3 regions of the Isoptericola sp. F-RaC21 genome follow, and region 3 is predicted to be linked to each of the others. Evidence: riboswitches for the same ligand, from Rfam matches in the RefSeq annotation. Region 3 holds a riboswitch; each other region holds the start of a gene.
The links. Region 3 has a riboswitch for S-adenosylmethionine ahead of AAG589_RS03150 (LLM class flavin-dependent oxidoreductase). Riboswitches for the same ligand answer to the same signal wherever they lie in the genome.
Positions count from the first base shown of each region.

Region 1 (5,604 bases), on a different contig from region 3:
TCAACCACATCGCTGGGTGGGAGCAGGATGGTGGCATGGACGACGCCCTGCACCAGATGACCGCCGCCCGGCTGCGCGAGCTGCTGCGGGCGGGCGAGCTCACGCCGACCGAGGTGGCCGACCACTTCCTGACGCGGATCGAGCGCGCCAACCCCGCCCTGGGGGCCTTCGTCTCCGTGACCCCGGAGGCGGCGCACGAGCGTGCCGCCGCCCTCGAGCGGGACGGCGCGTCGGACGCCACGCACCGACGGGCCGTGCTGTGGGGGCTGCCCGGCGGGGACAAGGACCTGTGGCTGCGGGCCGGCGTGCCGGCCGGCTTCGGCTCCCGGGCGTTCGCCGGGGACGACGCCGTCGTGGCGCCCGTGAGCGACGAGATCGTCGACGTCCTCGACGCCGCGGGCATGGTGAGCCTCGGCCGCACGACGGCGCCCGAGCTCGGCTTCCCGGCCTACACCGAGCCGCTCGCCGGCCCCGTCGCGCGCAACCCGTGGGACCCGGCGCTCGGCGCGGGCGGGTCCAGCGGCGGGGCCGCGGTGGCCGTCGCGGCGGGCCTGCTGCCGTGCGCGGCAGGGTCGGACGGCGGGGGGTCGGTGCGCATCCCCGCCGCGGCGTGCGGCATCGTCGGGCTCAAGCCGAGTCGCGGGCTCGTGCCCGCCGGGTCGGGGCAGGAGTCCCTCGGCGGGCTGGTCGTCAACGGGCCCCTCGCCCGCACCACCGAGGACGCGGCGCTGCTGCTCGAGGGGATGATCACCTGGACGCCGGAGGGCCGCGTCGCGCACCCCCTCACCCTGCGGGCGCCGTCCGCCCGCGCCGGGGAGTACCTGGCCGCGGCGCGCCGCGGCGAGGTCGCGGGCGGCGGCGGGGAGGACGTGCGGGGACGGTTCCGCGTGGCCGTCACGACCGACTCCGCCTGGGACGACTTCTACGCGATCACGACGTCGGACGACGCCCGCGCCGCGCTCGACGCCGGGGTCACGACGCTCGCCGGCCTGGGCCATGAGGTCGACGACCTGTCCCTCGAGCCCGACCCGGCGTACGGCCCCGCGTTCCGCACGCTGTGGATGGCGGGCGCCTCCGCGGTGCCGCTCGACGACCCCGAGCGTCTCGACCGGCTCGAGCCGCTGACCCGGTGGCTCATCGGCCGCGGCCGCCAGGTGCCGGCGCGCGAGCTCGCCGAGGCGCTGCGGGCGCTCACCGCGTTCGAGCGCCGGCTCGTGGCGCAGGTGGCGCGGTTCGACGCCGTCGTCACCCCGGCGCTGGCGATGACGCCCCGCCCGCTCGGCTGGTTCGACCCCGAGGACCCGGAGCGCAACTTCGAGCAGCAGTGCCAGTACACGCCGTGGACGTCGATGCTCAACGTGGCGGGCCTGCCCGCGGTCACCGTGCCGACCCGCTGGACCGACGGCGGCCTCCCCATGGGGGTGCAGCTGATCGGCCGCCCCGGCGGGGAGACGACGCTGCTCGCGATCGCCGCCCAGCTCGAGGACCGGCTGCGCTGGGCGGAGGTGCGCCCGCCGGCCTGGTGACCCGCGTGCGACCCGTGCGTGACCCGTGACCGGGAGGCCGGGGCGGGGGTGAAAGGATGCCCTGGGCACGCGGCGAGGCGGCGTGCCTTTGCCATGCCCCTGACGCCCCTGACGCCCCTGAGCCGCCACTGAGCCGGAGAACGGAAGACTCACGTGACCCACGTCGGACCGGTCCTGTCCGCGACCATCCAGCAGGCCGAGGAGCTGCGCCGTCTGCACACGGTCATCACCGAGCGCGACCTGCCGATCCCCCTGCGCGACGACTTCGTCGAGCAGTGCACGGTGATCGAGCTGCACCTCGGCGGCGACGAGTTCTCGAGCCTCTCCCGGCGCATCAAGCGGTACAACGCCCTGTCGGGGTGGATCGCGGCCCCGGTGCTCATCGCCGCGGTGGTGCTGTACGTCGTCGGGAAGTTCACGGACCTGCTGCCCGTCGACGACGTCCTCGCGCTGTTCCTCGACCCCGTGGTGATCGCGGTGCTGGCCGTGATCCTCGTGGCGGTGCTCGGGATCGCCCTGTGGATGCGGTCGGCGAACAAGCGCCTCCTCGGGCCCGTCTACGGCCGTCTCCTGGAGCGTCTGACCACGACCTGAGACTTCCGCGTGCGAGCTCCCGGTCACCCACCTAACGTCGGTTCCCGAGGTCGTTCGTACGACGGAAGGAGCCCCGATGGGACTCGGAGACAAGGCCAAGCACCTCGCAGAAGAGGCCGAGGGCAAGGTCAAGGAGGCGACGGGCAAGCTCACCGACGACGAGAAGCAGGAGGCCGAGGGCAAGGCTCAACAGGCCGGCGCGAACCTCAAGCAGGCGGGCGACGACGCCAAGGACGCGTTCAAGGGCTGACCCGCTGACACACGACGGGGCGCCACCGCACGGTGGCGCCCCGTCGTCATGTCCGGCGGCGGGCCGGACGGGTGCTCAGAGGTCGTCGGGCAGGCAGCCGAACGCCTCGTCGGCGCCCAGCGCGGCCGTGGCGAGCAGGCCCTCGAGGCCGGAGCCCTCGGGCACGGGACGCGGGTCGTCGACCACGACCCACAGGCCGTCCACGACGTCGTACTGCGCCTGCGGCCCCTCGGTGACGAGCGACCGGACGGCGGCCACGAGCCGCTCGACCTCCTCGCCTGCCGTGCCCAGGCCCACCGAGGCGCGCACGGCGCCGGCGTCGAACCCGAGGCGGCCGAGCAGCGGGTGCGCGCAGAACCGGCCGTCGCGCACGCCGATGCCGTGCTCGGCCGACAGGTACGCGGCGACCAGGCCGGGGTCGTACCCGGTGACCGTGAAGGTCACGACGCCCACCGGGTCGACGGCGTCGTCCCACACGTGCACGACCTCGACGCGGTCGATCGCGCCGAGCCCGTCGACGAGCCGGCGACGCAGGGCGTCCTCGTGCCGAGCGGCGGCCCGCGGGTCGAGGGCCGCGAGCTCGTCGCACGCGGCCGCGAGCGCCACGGCGCCGACGACGTTGGGGGAACCCGCCTCGTGGCGCGCGGGCCCCTCGTGCCAGTCGGTCGTGGTGGTGCGCACCCGGCGCACGGCGCCGCCGCCCGCGAGGTAGGGCGTCCCGCCGTCGAGCCAGTCGCGGCGGCCGACCAGGGCGCCCGCGCCGAACGGCGCGTACGTCTTGTGGCCCGAGAAGGCGACGTAGTCGACGCCGGTCTCCGCGAGCGAGAAGCGGCGGTGCGGCACCAGCTGCGCGCCGTCGAGCACGACCCGGGCGCCCGCGCCGTGCGCCGCGGCGACGACGTCGGCCACGGGCAGCGCCTCGCCCGTGACGTTGGAGGCGCCCGTGAGCGCCAGCAGCGCGTAGGGGCGGCCCGCGTCGACGGCGGAGCGCAGCTCCTCCTCGAGCTCCGCCAGGGTCGCGGCCACGGTGGGGCCGCCGGTCACGACGGTCGCGTCGGTGACGCGCTGCCAGGGCAGCAGGTTGGCGTGGTGCTCGATGTCGAGCACCAGCACGCGGCCGGGCTCGCCCGTGACAGGGTCGGCCGGCACACAGCCCGCGAGCAGGTTGAGCGAGTCGGTCGTGTTGCGCGTGACGATCGTCAGGTCGTCCTCGCGCGCGCCGACGAACGCGCCGATCGTGTGCCGCGCGTTCTCGTAGAGCGCGGTCGAGACCTGCGACAGGTAGCCGGCGCCGCGGTGCACGCTCGCGTAGAGCGGCAGCACGCGGGAGACGCGGTCGGCGACGGCCTGCAGGGCGGGGGCCGACGCCGCGACGTCGAGGTTGGCGTACGGCACCTGGCGGCCGTCGACGAGCGGCACGAGCGTGTCGCCGCCGACGACGGGCAGGACGGGCGCGACGTCGTGCACGGACGGGGCGGTGGGCGCAGCGTCCAGCACGGCGGGCGCGGTGGTGAGCGTGGTCATGCGTGGTCCTCCTCGGTCGTGCCGGGGAGGTTCCTCCCCGCGCTTGCCCGCACGCCGGACGGCGCGGGGCCAGGTCGTCACCCGGGGCACCCCGCCGCGAGAGGAGGGTTGCCGGCCAGCGAGCCGGGGCTTCGCGCTGGCGCTCTTGACCTGCCGCCCATAGTGCGTGCGCAGCACCACACGGTCAAGCGAGGGCCGCGCCCTTCTCACGATGCGGTCGCGTGAGACGCTGAAGGCATGCCCGATCGCACCGTCCCGGCCTCCGGCGCGCCCCCGGGAGGCTCCGTCGACAGCCCGGTCCAGCAGGTCGCCCGCGCCCTCGACGCCGGCGACCGCCACGCCGCCGGGCTCGCGGCACGCGCGGCGAGCGGCGACGACGCCGCCGACGTCCTCGACCTCGTCGGCGCCCGGGCCGCCGCGGGCTCCGGTCCCGCGACCGAGCTGCTGGTGGAGCTGCTGGACGCGTCCGGCGTCGTGCGACGCTTCGTGCGCGGCGCCCTGCTCGACGAGGCCGCCGTCGACGACGTCTGCCAGGACGTGCTCGTCTCCGTGGCCACGTCCGTCGCGTCGTTCCGGGGCGGGTCCCGCGTCACGACGTGGGTGCACGGGATCGTGCGCCACCGGGTGGTCGACCACCTGCGCCGCCAGCGTGCCACCGCTCCCCTGCCCGACGACGACGTCGGGCCCGCGGAGCGGATGAGCTCCCTCATCGCCACGCGCGCCACCGTGCGCGACGCGCTGGCCGCCCTGCCCGACCTCTACCGCGAGCCCGTGACCCTGCGCGACATCGAGGGCCTGCCGTACGCGGACGTGGCCGAGCGGCTCGGGCGCAGCGTCGGGACGGTGAAGTCCCAGATCTCCCGCGGCCGCGCGCTCGTGGCCGCGGCCCTCGGGAGCCCGTCCTGATGGCGGCGCCGAGCGCGCCCGAGCCGCTGCTCGGGCGGTACCGGGTGGGCGACGTGATCGGCGTCGGGTCGTTCGCCACCGTGCACCGCGCCGTCGACGACCGGCTGGACGACGTCGTCGTGGTGAAGGTGCTGGCCGAGAACCACAGCCTCAACCCGGAGGTCCGGGAGCGGTTCATCGCCGAGGGCCGGGCGCTGCGCCGGGTGGCGAGCCCGCACGTCGTCGCCGTGCACGACATCGGCGAGAGCGACCGCCAGCAGCCCTACCTCGTCCTCGAGCACGCGGACCGGGGCACGCTCGCGGCGCGGGTCGCCGCCCTGCGTGCCGACGGATGGACGGCCACGACGTCGGACGTGCTCGCGGTCGCGCGCGAGCTCGCGGCGGCGGTCGAGGCGGTGCACGCAGCGCGCCTCGTGCACCGGGACCTCAGCCCCGGCAACGTGCTGCTGCGCACCAGCCCCGAGGGCGTCGTCGGCCGGACCACCGGCACCCCCGCCGTCGCCCCCGCCGTCGTCCGCCCGGACGAGCGGCTCGTCGTGGCCGACCTCGGCATGAGCAAGGACCTGGCCCGCAGCTCCGGCCTGACCGTCGCCGGCGGCACGGAGGGCTTCCGCCCGCCCGAGCAGGACGGGCCGGGCACGGTCGACACCCGCGCCGACCTGTGGGCGATGTCCGCGCTGGTGACCTGGCTCGCCGAGGGCGCCGACCTGCCCCGGGCCCTCGACGCCGCGCTGGGCCGCAGCCTCGCCGACTCCCCCGCCCGGCGGCACCCCGACGCCGCCGCCTGGCTGGCCGACGTCGAGC
Region 1 covers NZ_JBCFYX010000004.1:198,668-204,271, forward strand. Annotated here, with positions in the region: gene AAG589_RS15725 (amidase) at 36-1,526, shown strand; gene AAG589_RS15730 (DUF6097 family protein) at 1,680-2,120, shown strand; gene AAG589_RS15735 (CsbD family protein) at 2,197-2,370, shown strand; gene AAG589_RS15740 (aminotransferase class V-fold PLP-dependent enzyme) at 2,446-3,894, opposite strand; SAM riboswitch class IV at 3,929-4,045, opposite strand; gene AAG589_RS15745 (RNA polymerase sigma factor) at 4,132-4,800, shown strand; gene AAG589_RS15750 (protein kinase domain-containing protein) at 4,800-5,604, shown strand, end outside.
Region 1: it holds a riboswitch for S-adenosylmethionine, as region 3 does, so the genes downstream of both, AAG589_RS15740 (aminotransferase class V-fold PLP-dependent enzyme) here and AAG589_RS03150 (LLM class flavin-dependent oxidoreductase) in region 3, are expected to answer to the same signal.

Region 2 (5,604 bases), on a different contig from region 3:
CTCGTCGGCCGCCTTCGACAGCGCGAGGAAGGTGACCGGGCCGACGAGCACCGGGCGGGTCGTGACGCCGGCCTCCTTGGCCTCGGCGTACTCGCGCACGATGCGGTGGTCGGCGAACGAGACCGGCGTCGTCTCGCTGATCTCCGGCACGAGGTAGTGGTAGTTGGTGTCGAACCACTTGGTCATCTCGAGCGGGGCGTCCTCGCCGCGGCCGCGGGCCACGGTGAAGTAGCCGTCCAGCTCGAGCGAGCCGTCCTCGTCGTCGAGCAGGTCGCGGAACCGCTCGGGGACGGCGCCCAGCAGCGCGACGACGTCGAGCACCTGGTCGTAGTAGGAGAACGACCCGGGCACGGAGCCGTCGTCGGGGTTCAGCCCGAGCTCGACGAGGCGGCGGGCGGTCTCGCGGCGCAGCGCGCCGGCCGTGACCTCCAGGTCGACGGCGTCGGTGCGGCCGGCCCAGAACGACTCGACGGCCTTCTTGAGCTCGCGGCGGCGCCCGATGCGCGGGTAGCCGAGGACGGTGCCGCCCGGGAAGGCGGGGGAACTGGTGGACATGAGCACTCCAGAGGTCGGGCGCCCGTCAGACGACGGGAGCCTGGGTCGGGATGCTCGGTACCCACGGCCTTCTGGCCAGGTCCGCGCCGTCCGACGAGGCGTCGGAGGGCGCCGGTCCGCCGAGGTGGACACCCTCGAGCAGGTCCAGAGCGGGACGGTACTTGTTGAACGTGTACACGTGGATGCCGGGGGCGCCCGCGTCGAGCACGCGCTGGGCGAGCTCCACGGCGCGCGCGGTCCCGTAGGCGTGCTGGGCCTCCGGGTCCGGCTGGGCGTCGAGCGCGTCCAGCAGGTGCCGGGGCGCGCGGACGCCGGTGAGCTCCTCGACGCGACGGAGCCGGCGCGGCTCGGTCGTGGGCAGCTGCCCGGCGAGGATCGGGATCGTCACCCCGGCCGCGCGGGCCTCGGCGACGAAGTCGGTGTAGGAGTCGGCCTCGTAGAACAGCTGCGTGATGGCGAAGCTCGCCCCCGCCTCCTGCTTCTCCTTGAGGCGCCGGACCTCCTGGGCCCGGGTGGTGCCGGCCTGCACGTTGCCGTCGACGAACGTCGCGACGGCGATCGTCATCGGGCGGGCGGCCCCGCGCAGCGCGGCGCCGGGGTCGGTCGCGCAGCGCCGGGCCTCGACCTCGCGCAGCAGGTGCACGAGCTCGATCGAGGACGCGACGCCGTCGGCGGGAGGCTCCCAGTCCGGCTGGTCCTTCGGCGGGTCCCCGCGCAGGGCGAGGAACGCCCGGGTGCCGGCGTCGAGGAAGTCGTCGATGACGGCGGAGACGTCCTCGCGGTGCGCGCCGACGCAGGTCAGGTGGGCCACGGGCAGCACGGGCGTGCCCTCGAGCAGGGTGGACACGACCTGGCGTGCGGTCGCCCGGTCACCGCCGCCCGCCCCGTACGTCACGGACACGAAGTCCGGGCGCGCGGCCACGAGCCGGCGCGCCGTCTCCCAGAACTTGGGGGCGGCGTCCGGCCGGCGCGGCGGCATGAGCTCGAACGAGACCGTCGGGCGTGCCGGCAGCGCCGGCTGGGCTGCCGGATGAGCTGCCGGGTTGGGCGAAGGGGATGCCTCTGCGACCATGCGTCACTCCATCGATCCTGGCGTGAGCACCTTCGTCCTCGGGAGGCTTCCGTCGGAGAACGGGTTGCTGCGGCGTCGTCGAGCCAGGACTCTCGGCCGCTCTGGATGGCTTGTCACGCGATCGTACGCAGCATCCGCGATGCGGTCGAGGATGAGACCGCCTGCTGAGACGGCCGCCGAGGCCGGGCGGGCGGGAACGCCCTGCTCAGGGCACCAGCACGACCTTGCCGCCGGGATGCCCGGACTCGACGAGCGCGTGCGCGCGGGCCGCGTCGGCCAGCGGCAGCACCGCGCCGACGGCGGTCACGAGGGCGCCGCGGGCGAGGGCGGCGACGGCCTCCGCGAGCTCGCCGGCGTCGCGCTCGGACCGGGAGCTGAACTCGACGCCGAGGTCCGCGGCGGCGTCGTCGGCGATGGTGACGATGCGGTCGGTGCCCCCGCGCAGGGCGATCGAGTCGGGCAGGACGCCCGCGCCGGAGGCGTCGAGGACGGCGTCCACGCCGTCCGGGGCGAGGGCGCGCACCCGCTCGACCAGGCCGGCGCCGTAAGGGGTCGGCGTCGCGCCGAGGGCGGCGACCCGCTCCTGGTCCCGCGGCGACGCGGTGCCGATCACGCGGGCGCCGCGGCGCACCGCGAGCTGGGTGGCCAGCGCGCCCACCGCCCCCGACGCGCCGTGCACGAGCAGCATCTCGCCGGGCCGGACGCCGAGCCGGCGCAGCACGCGGGTCGCGGCCTCCGCGGCGACGGGCAGGGTGACGGCGTCCGTCGCGGCGAGGCCGTCGGGCACGCGCGCGAACACCTTCGTCAGCGCGAGCTCCGCGTACCCGCCGCCGACGGCGAAGCCGACGACGCGGTCGCCGGGGGAGACGTCGGTCGTGCCGCCCTCGACCGGTAGGCCGACCTGGTCGACGACCCCCGCCACCTCCAGCCCCGGCACGACCGGCCGCGCCGGCGCCGGCGCCCCGGTGGCGCCCGCGCGGGACTTCACGTCCCAGCCGTTGACGGCGGCGGCCTCGACGCGCACGCGCACCTGACCGGGCCCGGCCTGGGGGTCGGGGACGTCGGCGAGGTGCAGCACCTCGGGGCCGCCGTGGGACTCGAACACGATCGCGCGCACGCGGCCATCCTGGCGCAGCGGCCGGGGTCGTGCCCGCCCGGTCAGCAGCAGCGGGAGCCGGGGTTGCGGTCCTGCTCGGCGTAGTGCTCGCGCCAGAACTCGCGCTCGCCCATCGGCTCGCGGTCCGGGTGGGCGGACCGCTCGTGCGCGACGTACGTGCGGTAGGCGTCGTCCCCCATCACCTGCCGCACGTACCAGCGCAGGTTCCGCGCCGCGGTCGACGTCGCCCGGGCCAGCGCCCGGGCGACGTCGTGCACGCTGCCGGCGCGGGCGTCAGTGGTGCCCGGCACCGCTGGACTCCCGCAGGCCGGCGTCGGCCCACCGCTTCTCGATCTGCTTCTCGGTGCCGGAGGCGAACAGGCCGGCCGGCGCGAACCGCCGCGACACGACGGGCGGGTCCTCGTGGTTCTCCCCGCCGCCGGTGCGGAACGCCTTGATCGTCACGACCAGCGACGCGAGGATCACGACGATCGACAGCACCACGAACACGATCGACAGGGTGCCCTGGACGAAGGTGTTGCGGACCACGGCCTCCATCGCGGCGACGTCGGGCGCCGTCCCGAACGACGTCTCGCCGGCGGCGAGCGCGTCCTTGAACGCCCGGTGCTGCGCCCAGTACCCCACCGCGGGCACGTCGGAGAAGATCTTCTCGAACGACGCCCAGATGGTGATCAGGGCGGTGAACGCCAGCGGCACGGCCACGATCCACAGCCACGCCCAGTACGCGCGGCCCCGCTTCGCCACGATGGCGAGCACGACGGCCAGCGCGATCGCCGCGAGCAGCTGGTTCGCGATGCCGAACAGCGGGAAGAACGTGTTGATGCCGCCGAGCGGGTCGGTGACGCCGAGGTAGAGGATCGTGCCCCAGCCCGCGACCATGATCGCGGTGCAGATCCACACCCCGGGCCGCCAGCTCACGTCCTTGAACCTCGGGGCCACGTTGCCGATGGTGTCCTGCAGCATGAAGCGGGCCACGCGCGTGCCGGCGTCGACGGCGGTGAGGATGAAGAGCGCCTCGAACATGATCGCGAAGTGGTACCAGAAGCCCATCATCGCGGTGCCGCCCACCAGCTGGTGCATGATGTGCGCCAGCCCGAGCGCGAGCGTCGGGGCGCCGCCGGTGCGGGACACGATCGACGGCTCGCCCACCTGGCTGGCCAGGGTGCTCAGCGTGTCGGGCGTGAGGTTCACGCCCGCGAGGCCGAGCGAGTTCACGAACGCGACCGCGCCCTCGATGGTGCCGCCGGTGGCGGCCGCCGAGGAGTTCATCGCGAAGTACACGCCGCGGTCGATCGAGATCGCGGCGACCAGCGCCATGATCGCGACGAACGACTCCATGAGCATGCCGCCGTACCCGATGAAGCGCGTCTGGCGCTCCTTCTCGACGAGCTTCGGCGTCGTGCCCGATGAGATGAGCGCGTGGAACCCGGACAGGGCACCGCACGCGATGGTGACGAAGAGGAACGGCCACAGGTTGCCGGCCACGACCGGGCCGGTCTCGGAGCTCGCGAACTCGCTGATCGCCGGGACGGAGATCTCGGGGCGCACGATGACGACGGCGCCGGCGAGCACCAGGATGACGCCCACCTTCATGAAGGTGGACAGGTAGTCGCGCGGGGCGAGCAGCAGCCAGACGGGCAGGATCGCGGCCACGAAGCCGTAGACGATGACGCCGACGGCGATGGTGGTGCGGTCGAGGTGGAAGAACTCGGCGCCCCAGGCGGTGTCGGCCACCATGCCGCCGCCGATGATCGCGGCGAGCAGCAGCACGAAGCCGATGAGGGAGACCTCGGTGATCTTGCCCGGGCGCAGGTAGCGCAGGTAGACGCCCATGAACAGGGCGATCGGCACGGTCATGGAGACGCTGAACACGCCCCACGGGCTCTCCCCGAGGGCGTTGACGACCACGAGGGCGAGGATCGCCACGATGATGATCATGATCAGCAGGGACGCGACGATCGCGGCGACGCCGCCGATGCGGCCCAGCTCCTCGCGCGCCATCTGGCCGATGGTGCGGCCGCCGCGGCGCATGGAGAAGAACAGCACCGTGTAGTCCTGCACGGCGCCCGCGAGCACCACGCCCACGATGATCCAGATGGTGCCCGGCAGGTAGCCCATCTGCGCGGCGAGCACCGGGCCCACCAGCGGGCCGGCGCCCGCGATGGCGGCGAAGTGGTGGCCGAACAGCACGCGGCGGTCGGTGGGGACGAAGTCCTTGCCGTCCTCGCGGGTCTCGGCGGGGGTGGCGCGACGGTCGTCGGGGCGCGTGATGTACCGCTCGATCACCTTCGAGTAGAAGCGGTACCCGATGAGGTACGTGCACACCGAGGCGAAGACGAACCAGATGGCGTTGATCGTCTCGCCGCGCACCAGCGCGATCATCACCCACGCGATGCCGCCGAGCAGGGCGATCGCCACCCAGAGGGCGATCTTCGCCGGCGTCCAGCGGGGCTTGAGGTCCTCGGCCGGGACGGCCGTCGGGGGGAGCGCGGGGTCGGGGACGATCTCGTCCGTCGCCGTGGCGGCTCCGGATTCTGCTGACAAGGTGAGCCTCCAAGGCGTCGCGTCGTCGGGACCCGACACAGGATAGGGGGTGAGGAATCGCGCCGTCGTCCCCGCTGGCTAGGCTGCGGGACGTGCTGATCGCCTCCCGCCGCGCCGCGCTCGCGTACCGGATCGCGTGGACCCTGGTCACGGTGCTGGCGCTGGGACGGGTCTGCGGCCTGCTCACCGGGTCGTGGGCGCCGGGCGCCTTCGCCTACTTCACGGTGCTGAGCAACGCCCTCGTGCTGGTGTGGGCCGTCGCGCAGACGGTGCGCACCGCCGTCGACCTGCGCCGGGACGGCCCGCGCGGCGCGTC
Region 2 covers NZ_JBCFYX010000005.1:14,652-20,255, reverse strand. Annotated here, with positions in the region: gene metE (5-methyltetrahydropteroyltriglutamate--homocysteine S-methyltransferase) at 1-555, opposite strand, end outside; gene AAG589_RS18330 (methylenetetrahydrofolate reductase) at 581-1,627, opposite strand; SAM riboswitch class I at 1,633-1,739, opposite strand; gene AAG589_RS18325 (NADP-dependent oxidoreductase) at 1,833-2,744, opposite strand; gene AAG589_RS18320 (YbdD/YjiX family protein) at 2,786-3,034, opposite strand; gene AAG589_RS18315 (carbon starvation CstA family protein) at 3,018-5,288, opposite strand; gene AAG589_RS18310 (Pr6Pr family membrane protein) at 5,381-5,604, shown strand, end outside.
Region 2: it holds a riboswitch for S-adenosylmethionine, as region 3 does, so the genes downstream of both, AAG589_RS18330 (methylenetetrahydrofolate reductase) here and AAG589_RS03150 (LLM class flavin-dependent oxidoreductase) in region 3, are expected to answer to the same signal.

Region 3 (5,604 bases):
GGCCCGACGCCGTCGTCGCCGCGGCCGACCTCCTGGCCCTGGGCGTGCTCCAGTCGCTGCTGCTGTCGTCGTCGCTGCGCGTGCCCGACGACGTGGCGATCATCGGCTACGACGACAACCGTGCCGCGTGGGACTCCGCCGTCCCGCTGTCCACGGTGCGCCAGCCGGGGGAGGCCGTCGGCCGGGAGGCGGTGCGGCTCCTGCTGGAGGAGCTGGCGACCGGCCCGGAGCGGCACCCGCACCGGCTCGTCACGTGCGAGCCGCGGCTCGTGGTGCGCGCGAGCACGGTGGGCGGCGCCTCGGCGGGCGCCTGACCGCAGCGGCGTCTCCGCTCAGGTGCCCGGTCGAGCCGTGGGGCCGCCGTCCAGCACGTCGCGGACGCCCGTGCGCAGGCGCTCGGTGTCGTCGAGGTCCACCGGGCGCAGCCGCCGGGGGAGGGACGCGACGACCAGCGCGTAAGCGTCCAGGACCAGCTCCTCGACGAGCTCCGGCGTGATGCCGGGGCCGGCGGCCACCGAGATCCAGTGCCGCTTGTTCATGTGGTAGCCGGCGGTGACGTGCGCGTGCTCCTGGCGCAGTGCCTCGGCGTCGTCGGGCGCGCACTTCAGCGTGACCAGGGGCGTCCCGGTGGCGTCGGTGGTCATGCAGAACACCTTGCCCTGCACCTTGAAGACGTCGTGCTCGGGCCCGAACGGCCACGTGCGGGTGGTGCCGGGCAGCGCGAGCGCCACCTCGGCGGCGAGGTCCTGGTGCTGCGTGGGGCCCACGGCGGGTCAGTCCTGCCGCGACGCGCGCAGGGCGTCGCCCTCGACCTCCGCGGCGCTCCAGAAGTTGCGCAGCATCTCCTCGGGGGTGAGCAGCGCGTCGCGGTGCTCCGCCGGCTCCTCGGCGCCGGCGATGGCCTTCACCTCGTCGTGGATCCGCTCCATGGAGCTGTCGAGGGAGGAGGCGACGTCGGCGGCGAGCTTCAGCGAGTCCGTGAGATGGCGCGGCACGTCGCGCGCGTACTTGTAGTAGATCTTGTGCTCCAGGCTGGCCCAGAAGTCCATGGCGATGGTGCGCAGCTGGATCTCCACGACGACGTCCTCGACCCGGTCGGACAGGTACACGGGGACCTGCACGATGAGGTGCAGCGACTTGTACCCGTTCGGCTTCGGGTGGGCGATGTAGTCGCGCTCCTCCAGGACCGTGAGGTCGGCCTGGTTCATGAGCATGTCCCGCACCTTGTAGATGTCGGAGACGAAGCTGCAGGTGACGCGGACGCCGGCGACGTCGAACATGTGCTCGCGGACGCCCTCGGGCGTCAGCGGGATGCCCTTGCGGCGGCACTTGGCGACGATCGACTCGAGCGACTTCAGGCGCGAGCTGACGTGCTCCACCGGGTTGTAGTTCTGCATGTGCCGGAACTCGTCGCGCAGGATCGAGATCTTGGTCATGACCTCGTCGATCCCGAACTTGTACGTCAGCACGAGGCGACGCAGCCGGTCGACGAGCGCCCGGATCTCGGCCGCGTCGGGGGAGTGGTGCTGCGCGTCCGGTGCGGGATCCTGCCGGGGGTCCTGAGGTGCGTCCTGCCCTGCGTCCTGGCTCACGGCACCACGGTAGACGGGATCGGGCGGGGCCGAGTATCCGATAAAGCCGGTCGGAACTGTTCGGTATGCGAGACGGTCCGGGGAATTCGTTGACACCCCCCTTCCGGGCACCTACGTTCCTGCGCACCGGGTCGGACGACCGCGGCGCCGCGAGGCGGCGCGGCCGCACGCCCCGGGTGGTCATGAGCTCCGACGCGAAGCCCCGGCTCGTCGGACGGCAACCCCCAGCGCGGGTGGGTGCCCCGGGTGAGGACCAGGCCCGCCGTCGCCGACGGCACGGCAACACGCGACCCCCGCCCCGGCGGGAGCAGGAGAGGACGAGCATGCACCGCGACGCCACCACCGTGCGCCCCCTGTCGTCCCGGCCCCGGCAGATGCCGAGCACGTCCGGCGCGCCCACCTCGGCGACGCCCGCCCCGGTGGCGCCGGCGCCGGCGTGGTGTCGACGCCGCTGATCGCGGCCTGAGCGTCCGCCGCCCCCGCGGCCGGACCTCGTCACGGCCCGGCGCTCGCCGGGCCGGGCCCGCAGACGCCCCGCCCGCCATTCCCCGGCGGGCCATCCCCTCCTGCCCCCTTTCCGGCGGCGGTACGCACCCGTGGGTCCACGACCCGCGCCCGAGTGCGCCCGCCCGCCGCGCCTCGATCGGAGCCGACGTGCCGTACTCCCCGTCCACGACCTCGTCCACCAGCTCGTCCGCCGCCTCGTCCGCCGCCTCGTCCCCCCTCGTCCTCGGTGTCGACCTCACGGCCGCCGGCGCCCGCCCGGGAGTCCACCGGGCGCGCGGCATCGTGCAGCCGCGGTCGTTCGACGGCGAGCGGTTCGTGCAGCTCGTGCGCACCGCCGACGCCGGCGGCCTCGACCTCGTCACCCTCGACGAGGGCTTCCTGCTGCACCCCGGCCGGCGGCAGGTGACCGGCCGCCTCGACGCCGCCGTCGCCGCCGCCCGGGTGGCGCCGCACACGAGGCGGGCGGGGCTCGTCGCCGCCGTCGACACCGCGCACGTGGACCCGGCGCACGTCGCCCAGGCGATCGCGCGGGTGGACCAGGCCAGCGCCGGCCGGGCCGGGTGGCAGGTCGGCCTCCCGGCCGGCGCCGTCGTGCAGGACGACGCCTGGGCCGCGCAGGCCCTGGGCGCCGCGGCGCAGGTGGTGCGGCACTGGGACGGGCAGGCGGCCGGGGCCACGGGCGACACCGCCGGCGGCGTCGCCGTCGACGACGACGGACGCTTCCGGGTGGACCACGACGGCATCCGGTTCGCGGTGCGCCGCCACCGCCCGGCCGAGGGCGAGGGGCCCGCCGGCCACCGGGACGCCGCCCCGCGGCAGGGCCGCCCGCCCGTCGTCGTCTCCGTCCGCAGCGAGGCGGCGCTCCACCTCGCCGCCCGGACGGCGGACGTCGTGCGCGTCGCGGCCACCGCGCCCGCGCGCGCGGTCCGGCTGCGCTCCCAGGTGCGCGACGCGGCCGAGGCGGCCGGCCGCGACCCCGACACGCTGCGCGTGCTCACCGAGGCGTACGTGGTCCTGGCCGAGGACCGCGCCAGCGCGCAGGCGCGGCTGGAGCTCGTGGAGGCCCTCGAGGGCCCCGAGATCTCCGGCGGGCTGCTGGTGGTGGCGGGGACCCCCGACGACCTCGCCGAGACGATCGTCGACTGGCGGGACGCCGGGGCCTCCGACGGGTTCCTGCTGCGGCCGTCGTCGCTCGGCCCCGACCTGGACGCCCTCGTCGACGGCGTCCTGCCGCGGCTCGTGCGCGACGGCGTGCGGGCGGTGGCGTCCCCGGCGCCGCGCACCCTCCGCGCGACCCTCGGGCTCCCCGACGACGGCGCGGCAGGTCCTCGGCCCGCCGGCGCCCCGGCCGCCGCGCGCACCCGGCCTCGCGGTCGCACCGCCGACTCCCGGCTGGTGCGCGCGTGACCGCCCGACCCGGCGCCCGCAGGCCCGCCGCCGCTCCCCGTCCTGCTGTCCGACCCGCTGCACACCGCGACGCTGCCCGCCCCTCGACCGGAGGCCCCCGATGACCGTCACCGACGCACCGCGTGTCCGCCCCGCCGACCCTGCCGCCGACCCCGCCGCCGACAGTCGCGCCCGCCGGCGCGCCGCCCGCGAGCGGGAGCTCGCCCTGCCGCACGGCTGGTTGAGCCTGGCGGGCTTCCACTGGCTGCCGTCCCGGCCGGAGCCGCTGCCGGGGGTGCCCGGACTCTGGCTCGCGGACGAGGCCGGTGCCCACCTGCGCCCGGCCGAGGCGGACGGGCCGCTGGTCCAGGGGCCCGACGTCGTCGCCGGCGCCTACGACGGCGACGTGCCCGAGGGCGGCAGCGTCCAGGTGGGGACGTTCCTGCCGGTCGGTCGCGAGCCCCTCGACCGGGCCGGCGACCCGACGACCGGCGAGACGGCCGCGGTGGCGATCGAGCTCGTGCGACGCACGGGGCGCCTCGCGATCCGGCTGCGCGACCCGCACGCCCGCGCCCGCCTCGACTTCGCCGGCGTGCCCGCCTTCGACCACGACCCGTCGTGGGACCTCGAGGCGCCCGTCCGCCTGTACGAGGCGCCGCGCGACGTCGTCGTCGGGGCCGCCCGGCCCGGCCTGGTGCACCGGCTGCAGGCGGTCGGCGAGGTCGACCTGACGCGCGGCGACCGGACCGTCACGCTCCTGCTGACCGGCGCCCCCGGCGCGGCCCCGACGCTGCTCTTCAGCGACGAGGCGCCGGGGGTGGCGCCCTGGCGGACGGCGCGCCCCGAGCTCCCCGAGGGCCTGGCCCCGGGTGCCACGGGCGTCGCGCGCCTCGACCTCAACGACGCCCTCAACCTGCCGTACGCGTTCAGCGACCACGGCACGTGCCCCGCCCCGCCGCCCGGCAACCATGTCCCGTTCGCCGTCACGGCGGGGGAGAGGTCGCCCCGATGACCGCCGTCACGACCCCGGGCGCCCGGACCCCCGCGCCCCCGGCGCCCGCGCAGGACGCCGCCGCCACCCCCTACTCCCACCTGCGCATCGTCCCCGCCCGCCACCCCGGGCGGTGGGTCGCGACCGCCGGCGTCGCGGTGCTGCTGGCGATGGTCGTCAGCTCGCTGCTCACCAACGACCGCTGGGAGTGGGACGTCGTCGCGCAGTACCTCACGTGGCCCTCGATCCTGTCCGGGGCGTGGGCGACGATCCGGCTCACCGCGGCGGCGTCGGTCGTGGGCTTCGCGCTGGGCACCGTCCTGGCGCTCATGCGGCTGTCGCGCTCCCCGCTGCTGGTCGGCGTGTCGTGGGCGTACACGTGGGTGTTCCGCTCCGTGCCGCTGCTGCTGCAGCTGCTGCTCTGGTACAACCTCGCCTACCTGTACCCGCACCTGAGCCTCGGCATCCCCTTCGGCCCCGAGTTCCTCTGGTTCGACACCCTCGGCGTGGTCGACAAGTTCGGCGCCGCCATCCTCGGCCTGGGGCTCTCGCAGGCCGCGTACTCGGCCGAGATCGTGCGCGCCGGCATCCTCAGCGTCGACCAGGGGCAGCAGGAGGCCGCCGCGTCCCTGGGCATCCCGCGCCGCCGCCAGGTGACCCGCATCGTGCTGCCCCAGGCGATGCGCTCGATCGTGCCGACGGCCGTCAACGAGGTGATCGGCCTGCTCAAGGGCACGTCGATCGTCTACGTGCTGGCGTACGGCGAGCTGTTCTACATCGCGTCCGTCATCTACGGCCGCAACGGCAAGGTGGTCCCCCTGCTGATCGTCGCGGCCATCTGGTACCTGGTGCTCACCACGCTCATCACGATCGTCCAGTACTACGTCGAGCGGCACTACGCGAAGGGCGCCGTGCGGACCCTGCCGCCCACGCCGTGGCAGCGGCTGCGCTGGTCGTCGGCCGTCGCCCTGGCCCGCCTGACCGGCCGCCCCGTGCCCGCGCACGTGCCGCCGGCCTTCGCCGCCCGCGCCCGGGTCGGCGTCCTCACCCGCACCGCCCGCACCGCGACCACCCGGCACGGAGGCCCCGCATGACCGCCACGACGACCCGCAACCCGCCCGCCCCGGC
Region 3 covers NZ_JBCFYX010000001.1:678,446-684,049, forward strand. Annotated here, with positions in the region: gene AAG589_RS03135 (LacI family DNA-binding transcriptional regulator) at 1-314, shown strand, start outside; gene AAG589_RS03140 (MmcQ/YjbR family DNA-binding protein) at 333-767, opposite strand; gene AAG589_RS03145 (GTP pyrophosphokinase) at 774-1,592, opposite strand; SAM riboswitch class IV at 1,771-1,884, shown strand; gene AAG589_RS03150 (LLM class flavin-dependent oxidoreductase) at 2,247-3,506, shown strand; gene AAG589_RS03155 (DUF1684 domain-containing protein) at 3,607-4,497, shown strand; gene AAG589_RS03160 (amino acid ABC transporter permease) at 4,494-5,570, shown strand; gene AAG589_RS03165 (amino acid ABC transporter ATP-binding protein) at 5,567-5,604, shown strand, end outside.